4 regions of the Solibacillus isronensis genome follow, and region 3 is predicted to be linked to each of the others. Evidence: riboswitches for the same ligand, from Rfam matches in the RefSeq annotation. Region 3 holds a riboswitch; each other region holds the start of a gene.
The links. Region 3 has a riboswitch for S-adenosylmethionine ahead of M3166_RS14465 (O-acetylhomoserine aminocarboxypropyltransferase/cysteine synthase family protein). Riboswitches for the same ligand answer to the same signal wherever they lie in the genome.
Positions count from the first base shown of each region.

Region 1: it holds a riboswitch for S-adenosylmethionine, as region 3 does, so the genes downstream of both, metK (methionine adenosyltransferase) here and M3166_RS14465 (O-acetylhomoserine aminocarboxypropyltransferase/cysteine synthase family protein) in region 3, are expected to answer to the same signal.
Region 2: it holds a riboswitch for S-adenosylmethionine, as region 3 does, so the genes downstream of both, M3166_RS18540 (bifunctional homocysteine S-methyltransferase/methylenetetrahydrofolate reductase) here and M3166_RS14465 (O-acetylhomoserine aminocarboxypropyltransferase/cysteine synthase family protein) in region 3, are expected to answer to the same signal.
Region 4: it holds a riboswitch for S-adenosylmethionine, as region 3 does, so the genes downstream of both, metA (homoserine O-acetyltransferase MetA) here and M3166_RS14465 (O-acetylhomoserine aminocarboxypropyltransferase/cysteine synthase family protein) in region 3, are expected to answer to the same signal.

Region 1 covers NZ_JAMBOC010000001.1:14,385-16,588, reverse strand. Annotated here, with positions in the region: gene metK (methionine adenosyltransferase) at 1-909, opposite strand, end outside; SAM riboswitch class I at 1,175-1,290, opposite strand; gene pckA (phosphoenolpyruvate carboxykinase (ATP)) at 1,489-2,204, shown strand, end outside.
Region 2 covers NZ_JAMBOC010000010.1:18,146-20,349, reverse strand. Annotated here, with positions in the region: gene M3166_RS18540 (bifunctional homocysteine S-methyltransferase/methylenetetrahydrofolate reductase) at 1-1,218, opposite strand, end outside; SAM riboswitch class I at 1,321-1,418, opposite strand; gene hemG (protoporphyrinogen oxidase) at 1,506-2,204, opposite strand, start outside.
Region 3 covers NZ_JAMBOC010000003.1:139,188-141,391, reverse strand. Annotated here, with positions in the region: gene M3166_RS14465 (O-acetylhomoserine aminocarboxypropyltransferase/cysteine synthase family protein) at 20-1,324, opposite strand; SAM riboswitch class I at 1,442-1,556, opposite strand; gene nfsA (oxygen-insensitive NADPH nitroreductase) at 1,802-2,204, shown strand, end outside.
Region 4 covers NZ_JAMBOC010000001.1:1,018,334-1,020,537, forward strand. Annotated here, with positions in the region: gene M3166_RS05190 (ABC transporter ATP-binding protein) at 1-344, shown strand, start outside; gene metA (homoserine O-acetyltransferase MetA) at 395-1,336, opposite strand; SAM riboswitch class I at 1,490-1,597, opposite strand; gene M3166_RS05200 (nucleoside-diphosphate sugar epimerase) at 1,670-2,204, opposite strand, start outside.

The DNA of each region.
Region 1 (2,204 bases), on a different contig from region 3:
GCCAGCTGCTACAATATTTTTGGCAACATAGCGTGCTGCATACGCTGCAGAGCGGTCAACTTTTGTTGCATCCTTACCAGAGAATGCTCCGCCACCGTGACGTGCATAACCGCCGTAAGTATCAACAATAATTTTACGTCCTGTAAGACCTGCATCTCCTTTAGGTCCGCCGATTACGAAGCGACCTGTTGGGTTGATGAAGTACTTTGTAGCTTCATCCAATAAATGAGCAGGAACTACCGGTTTAATAACGTGTTCTTTAATGTCTGTTTGGATTTGTTCCAATGTTGCTTCTTCATCGTGCTGTGTTGAAATAACGATTGTATCTACACGAACAGGTTCATTGTTTTCATCATATTCGATTGTTACTTGTGTTTTACCATCCGGACGTAAATATTCCAATTCGCCTGATTTACGCACTTCTGTTAAACGACGCGCTAATTTGTGAGCTAAAGAAATAGGCATAGGCATAAGTTCCGGTGTTTCGTTACATGCATAACCAAACATTAAACCTTGGTCGCCTGCACCGATTGCTTCAAGTTCATCTTCAGTCATTGAACCTTCACGTGCTTCCAATGCCTGGTCAACACCTTGTGCAATGTCAGGTGATTGCTCTCCTACTGCTACTAGTACTGCAAGATTTTCAGCATCAAAGCCATACTTACCGCGTGTATAGCCGATTTCTGCTACTGTATCGCGGATAATTCCTTTCATATCTACATAAGTAGAAGTTGTAATTTCACCAGATACTAATACTAAGCCTGTTGTTACCGTAGTTTCACAAGCTACACGTGCATTTGGATCTGCAGCTAAAATAGCGTCTAAAATGGCATCCGAAATTTGGTCACAAATTTTGTCCGGATGTCCTTCCGTTACACTTTCTGATGTAAACAGTCGACGATTTGTCATGTCATTTCCTCCTAAATCACTTTGGCAATTGTTTTTTATTGATACGGTACTCATTACCCATGTCCGTTATATTGCAGGAATTACGCTGATGCGTAGCTGCCTTTTTAACGTCAAGCTATATTTGCTTTAACACGAGGGTCTGAAAGGCTGTAACTATATAATTTTCGTTCAGTACGAAATTGTAAAACAAAATAAAAAAAATCCTTTCTCTCATAGCCGTGTTCATCACACGTGAGGAAAGGATATTACGTTTCGTTACCTTTCACTCTTATCGTTCAAGGGAAATTTTGCCCTTGCATCAGGTTGGCACCAACACGTATAAAATATACGCAGGTTGCCGGGTTTCATAGGGCCTGCCCCTCCACCAGCTCGGGATAAGAGTATCCGTTCAATTAAACATCTTACGCAAAAATTCAAGTACTGTCAACAAATTTTGACTTTTTTCGATCTGCTAAAATTTACGAAAAAATAATTTGCAATTAGTATAGATTATTTCACTTAATGTGTTATACTATTTTTGAATTAGGAATCAACTCCCCTCTATAAGGGAATACTATAAAAAAGGATGGTATTTAATAGATGAATTCGGTAGAAATTGCTAACGAGCTGAAAGAACTTTTAAACGGGGAAAACATCAAAACTCAATTATCTGTTCCACAATTAATTGAAAAAGCTACATCACGCGGAGAAGCATCGCTAACTGTTGAAGGCGCATTACGTGCTGAAACAGGCAAATATACTGGCCGCTCTCCTAAAGATAAATATATAGTAGAAGAAGAAATTTCAAATGACAAAATCGATTGGGGTAAAGTAAACCGTCCGATCTCTGCAGAAGTATTTGATAAACTTTATGTAAAAGTTATAAATTACTTAAAAGAACGTGACGAGTTATATGTATTCAACGGTTTTGCTGGTGCAGACAAAGAGTCTCAATTATCTATTAAAGTAATTAACGAATATGCTTGGCATAATCTATTCTGTCATCAATTATTCATCCGCCCAACAGCAGACGAATTGGCTAAACACGTTGCCGAGTTTACAATCGTATCTGCGCCAAACTTCAAAGCAGATCCGGAAGTAGACGGTACTGGATCGGAAACATTTATTATAACATCTATCGAAAAGAAAATCATCTTAATCGGCGGAACTGAGTACGCAGGTGAAATGAAGAAGTCAATCTTCGGTATTATGAACTACTTATTACCTGAACAAGGTATCTTCCCAATGCACTGTTCTGCAAACGTTGGAGAAGAAGGCGATGTAGCATTATTCTTCGGTTTATCTGGTACAGGAAA
Region 2 (2,204 bases), on a different contig from region 3:
AAGCTCCAACGCATCAAGTCCCATTAAATGTGACTGAAGCCCAATTAAATTTCGGTCACGGCACGTTAAATGCGGCAATGAACGAATTCCGTGCTCTTTTAAAATAGCGGCCATCGCGATATTGCTGATGCGCGGCGAAGCAAGTGAGTTATCAGCCATCATAATGACATCGGCTCCCGCTTTTGCCAGCTGTTTTGCCCCTTCGACAAACCCATCGATTTCCAGGTGACGCGGTGTATCCAGCTCAACAATAACAGAGCGTTCACGTTTTGCTTTTTCGTGGAGCGGCTCTTGTTTACGTGGCTCCGGAATACGGACGAATTGTGTAGACCTGTGTTTTTCTTCCTTCGTTTCGATTGGTTGCATATTTGCCAAACGTTTTTTTACGGCTGCAATATGCTTCGGTGTCGTCCCGCAGCACCCGCCAATTAAACGGACTCCTTGGTTTACAAGTTCAACGGCTGCACGTGCGAAATAGTCGGTTTCCGATTCATAGACAACACGACCATCTTCAATATCTAATAATGATGCATTTGGGTAAGCCGATAGAAAGGCCTTATTCGGTAAATTGACTCCTTCAAATGCCTGAATCGTATGGAAAGGACCTAATCGGCAGTTACTCCCAACAATATCTGCACCTAGTCTTTCTAAATCCTGAAGTGCTTCATTTAAAGACATTAAATTTTGAAGGACACCCGGCTCCTGCATTGTCACTTGGGCAATGATCGGTAAATCAGTCATAGAACGTAATAGATGGACACAATGCGATAATTCTTCAAAATCGTAATACGTTTCCAGTAAGAATCCATCTGGTTCACCAGCTAGTAATACTTCCGCTTGTTCTTGGAACGCAGTTAAAATTTCGTCTAATGTCGCATCACTTTTTCGGATTCCACGAATACCACCGATTGTCGCCAGCACATATTGTCCATCCAGGGAAGCAGCACGCTTTGCAATTTTTAACGCAGCTTCATTAAACTCCTTAACACGATTTTCATAGCCATAACGTGCAAGCTTAATTCGGTTGGCTCCGTATGTATTTGTCTGAATAATATCTGCACCCGCCGCAATATATTCACTATGAATTTTTTCTATAATATCAGGACGTGCAATATTCATCTCTTCATGACAATAATCCAATCCATATGAATAAAGAAGTGTTCCGATTGCCCCGTCTGCTGTTAAAACCCGTGTTTGTAATTCTTCAAGTAAACCCATTGCCTTCACTCCATCATTTACAGTATTTTCAGTATATTAACGATACAAAAAAGCCTTCTTTCATTAAATAAAAGAAGGCATAATAGTTATCAACTTAATCCCTTCTCATCTTCTGGCATTTGCCACTGGATTTAGCACCTGACTTAACGTTGGTTGCTGAAGTTTCATCGGGCCAGTCCCTCTACTTCTCTTGATAAGAAAATAATATGAATTTTTAAAATAATTAAATGAATCATAACGTTATCTAATACTTCCGTCAATACCCTTTAGCCGAATGAAGTATTTCTTTACATAATTCGACTAATAATTTGTTCAGCTGTTTTTTTTCCATTTAAAATACAGGCACCGATTCCTACTCCGAAATAGGCACATCCCGCTAATAGAACATTCGGGTAATCATTTGCCAGCTGCTGTATAACTTCCGATAATGCTTCATTATGCGCCAAATCATAGCGGGGCATTTGGTCAACCCACTTTGTTACATTGACGACTGTCGGCTCCGCTTCAACACCTAAGCTAACACGTATATCTTCCAGTGCAACTTTCGTAAGTTCTTCATCAGACATAGCAACCAACTCTTCATAACGCGGATTAATATTTTTATAAAACAGGCGAACAAGTAAATTACCTTCCGCCGATGTATGTTTCCATTTACGGCTCGTCCATGTTGACGCATTGCAAACTAAATCACTATTATGCGAAACGATAAAGCCTGTACCATCTGCCGGTAAAATATCATCCGGTACATCAAAGCCCAAATACATCGTTAAAGCAGATGCCGTCGTGAACTTTTTCAACTGTTCTTCCAGTGAGTCATCCTGTATGACATGACGTACTGTTTCATTTGGAACAGCCAATACAACAACATCCGATAAAATTATTTCTTCTTCCAGCACGACTTCATATTGCTCTTCTTTTTTACGGATTTGCTTTGTTACTGTATTTTTCATGAATTCAACTTCCGGCAGCTGTTCCTCTAAGCGATC
Region 3 (2,204 bases):
CTAAGCCTTTTTTAAAGGTTTATGCGTTTGTTTCTGCGCCTACTTCAGCCGCAACTTTCGCTAATGCCTGTTCTAAATCTGCGATAATATCTTCTGCTGCTTCTAACCCGATCGATAAGCGAATGAGCTCTTCCGATACGCCGGCAGTTTTTAGTTCTTCAGCAGATAACTGTTGGTGCGTTGTGCTCGCAGGGTGGATAATCAATGAACGGGCATCCCCAACGTTTGCTACGTGTGAAAACAATTCTACGTTATCGATTACTTGGCGACCGGCTTCGCGTCCACCTTTAATGCCGAACGTAATGATAGATCCAAAGCCGTTTTTCAAGTACTTTTTCGCCAAATCATGTGTCTCAAAATCTTCAAAGCCGTTGTAATTTACGTATTCCACAAATGGGTGGTCTCTTAAATACTCGGCAACTTTTTGTGTATTTTCATTGTGACGGACAATACGCAAATGAAGCGTTTCAAGTCCTTGCAGGAAGTTAAATGCTGCGTCAGCAGATAATGTTGGACCAAAATCACGCAATAGTTGAACACGAAGCTTTGTCGCAAATGCAGCGCCTGCTGTGTCAATCCCGTAGCGTAGACCATGGTAAGAAGTATCCGGTTCTGTAAATCCTGGATGTCTTCCTTGTGTCCAGTCGAACTTCCCTGCATCAACGACAATCCCGCCGATTGTCGTTCCATGACCACCAATCCATTTTGTTGCAGAATGGATAACAACATCCGCACCGAATTCAATCGGATTACTTCCGTATGGGGAAGCAAATGTGCTGTCGATTAATAAAGGAAGACCATTGTCATGAGCGATGTTTGCTACCGCTTCAATATCCAGTACTTTCAAGCTTGGATTTCCGATAATTTCAGCGAAGATTGCTTTCGTTTTATCCGTAATTGCCGCCTGGAAGTTTGCAGGATCTGATTCATCCACAAATTTTACTGTAATGCCGTAGCGAGGCAATGTAGTGGCGAATAAATTGTAAGTCCCGCCGTAAAGTGAACCTGCCGCAACAATTTCATCCCCTGCACCGGCAACGTTTAAAATCGAAAATGCTACTGCTGCTGCGCCAGATGAAAGCCCTACTGCAGCTGTACCCCCTTCTAATAAAGCAACCCGTTCTTCAAATGCCCCGACTGTCGGGTTCATAATACGAGAATAAATATTGCCTGTTTCCTGTAATGCAAATAGACGTTGCGCATGAGCTGTGTCATTAAATGCATAGGCTGTTGTGCGGTAAACGGGAACTGCAATTGCACCTGTTACCGGGTCTGGCTTTTGTCCCCCGTGTAATAATAAAGTTTCTGGTCTTAAATTTGTCATTTTATTACCCCCAAAAATTTAATCGATGGTGAAATCGGTGTTTTTTGAGGAGGATTTTTTAAATGAAAAAAACCCTCTTCAGTTAAGAAGAGGGTTGCGCATGAGCAAGTTTGCCTCCTCTTATCTTTCAAAATGATTGTCCATTTTGTAGGAATTAGCACCTTAGTCAGTTCATCACTTACTGGTTGCCGGGCATCTCAGGGCCTATTCCCTCCGCCGCTCTTGATAAGAGTTATGTGATTTGTGTTCCATCGTTGAGTCTCAGTATAAAACATACTAATCCGATATGTCAACACAAAAAATTAAAATTTTCAGATTTCTATTCAGATTACTCTTATCTGTATTTAACGATATGCAAAAATTCCTTCTCTATGAATTGAACAGACGTTAATAATCGACTTCAAGTAAAATATTGACTAAAATAAGCTTGAAGGTTATATATTTAAGTTTTTTATTACATAAAAAGGAGATGTTCACGTGAATACAAAAGAATTATTACGCAGTCATACATCTGTTCGTAAATATACAGGTGAGGAAATTTCTAAAGAAACTGTCATCGATTTAATCGAAACAGCACAAATGGCGGCAAGTTCGCATTTTGTACAGGCCTACAGTGTCATTTGGGTAACGGATGAAGAAAAGAAAACGAAGCTTGGTGAACTGTCTAAAAATGAATTCCAGTTCAAAACAGCGGGCGCCTCTTTCTTGTTTTGCGTAGATTTCAAACGTTTGCAAGTAGCCGGTCAAAAACATGGGGTTGATATTTCTGCTGACACGGCTGAAAACGTGCTTGTAGGAGTAGCAGATGTTGCATTATTTGCTCAAAACTTCGTTATTGCAGCTGAATCAATGGGTTACGGCATTTGCTATATCGGTGGTG
Region 4 (2,204 bases), on a different contig from region 3:
GTGAACGGCAGCGTGTTCAAATAGCAAGGGCCATTATGGCGGATCCGGAAATTTTAATATTGGATGAGCCATGTGGCGGTCTGGACTTAATCGAACGGGAAAACTTGCTGCAAACAATAGAACAGATTGCACAAGCAGAAAACGGCCCTACCCTAATTTACGTGACGCATCATGTAGAAGAAATACTTCCTTGTTTTAGCCATGTACTTTTAATGAAAGACGGAAAAAATGTCGAAGCCAATGCACGCGAAGTTGTTTTAACAGACGAATTATTAAGCGATTTCTTCGGGCGGGAAATTAGTTTGCAGATTGAACGCGAACGTGCCTGGGTCGCAATTAAATAAAACGAACCAGCAGGAGTCCATCTCTTGCTGGTTCGTTTCATTTATAAGCATTAAATATGATATTCAATATTTTCATCGACGTAATGCCATTCATACGGCGTTTCTTGGTATACGTAGTAGTTCAGCCAGTTGTAGAACAACAGATGCGAATGGGCACGCCAAACATTTTTCGGTGCCTGCAACGGGTCGTTATTCGGGAAATAGTTGATCGGAATTTCCGTATTGTCCGGATCTTTCTCAATATCGCGGAAATACTCATCCGATAAGGTCGTTGCATCATATTCCAGATGCCCTGTAATCATAATATGTTTATTGTTTTTCGATTGCACGATAAACACGCCTGCATCATCCGAATAGCTTAATAGTCGCAAGTCAGGGTGTGCTCGCACTTCATCAATTGAAACCGACGTGTGGCGTGAATGAGGTGCCACATACTCATCACTGAATCCCCGCACTAAATCTACTGTTAAATCCGTAATCACATGGGAATAAACACCGGAGCATTTCTTCGGCAATTCGAATTTTCCGATGCCAAAATGATGATACAATGCAGCTTGGGCGCCCCAACATATATACATAATCGAAGTGACATGTTCATCTGCCCAGTCCATAACATGCGTAATCTCATTCCAGTAGCCAACATCTTCAAAATCCATTTTCTCTACTGGCGCTCCTGTAATAATGAGCCCATCAAAGCGACGGTGCTTCACTTGGTCGAACGTCCGGTAAAAAGTATCTAAATGCGATTTGGAAACATTTTTTGATTCGTATGTAGCCGTGTTTAAAAATGTCACATCCACCTGTAATGGTGTATTACCGAGTAAGCGCAGCAACTGCAGTTCGGTTTTCTCTTTTTCAGGCATTAAATTAAACACTAAAATATTTAACGGTCGAATTTGTTGTGTTTTCGCACGGTCTTCCTCCATGACGAAAATCTTCTCTTTTCTAAGCAGCTCACCCGCCGGTAAATGTTTCGGAATATTAATCGGCATTCCACTTTCCCCCTCATAAACTTTTTCAATAAACTTTTAATAATCTGTGGTATTCAGGCAATGCATTGTTTTACGAGCGAAACGAACCGTTCCGGAACAATAAAAAAGCCCCTCTCATTCCAGCAAAACAGAATTGAGAGGGGCTTCTACCCGTTCTTATCTGCCAAGGTCAACACCTTGCTGGAAGTAGCACCTTTCTAGTTAAACTAGAGGTTGCTGAAGCATCATCGGGCCAAGTCCCTCCGCTTCTCTTGATAAGTCTATTAAATTGTCATTAGTGTATCATGTACTTTGTAATTTTGCAATAATTCCAAAAATATTATTTCACGCATACTAAAGCTGCTCTTTTTCTATAGTAAATAAGATTGTCTCCAGCCGTTCATCCCATACACGTGTCAATGTATTGTATACCCGCACAAAATGCCTGTTTTCCTTTTGATCAAACAGTAAAAAACATAGGACCGGTATATCATTAATCTGGATCGATTCCGTCGAAACAACACTCGTTATATAGTGCGGTACTTCATCTTCCGCCACCGGTTGTTCGGAAAGTTGCTGTTGTATGAAATCAATCAGCACGCTCTCTTCAATTGCTTCGATTTCTTCTGTTTCGATTGTCGGGAAAGGCTCCGGAAACTCTTCCAAATCCGCAAATTCCTCCAGGTCACCCTCCAATGGCTGCTCATGGATCGGGCTGTATTGAATAAAATAACTTGTTTCTTCAAGTTCCTCTTCAAAAATGCCCGATTCCAGCTGAGCCTTACCCTTTGCAGTTAGTGCAAATTCCTCTTCCTTCACAATCATACCCAGTCGTAACATTTTATTCGTCAAATCATGAATAAATAACGGTTCCACCAATAAAATTTCG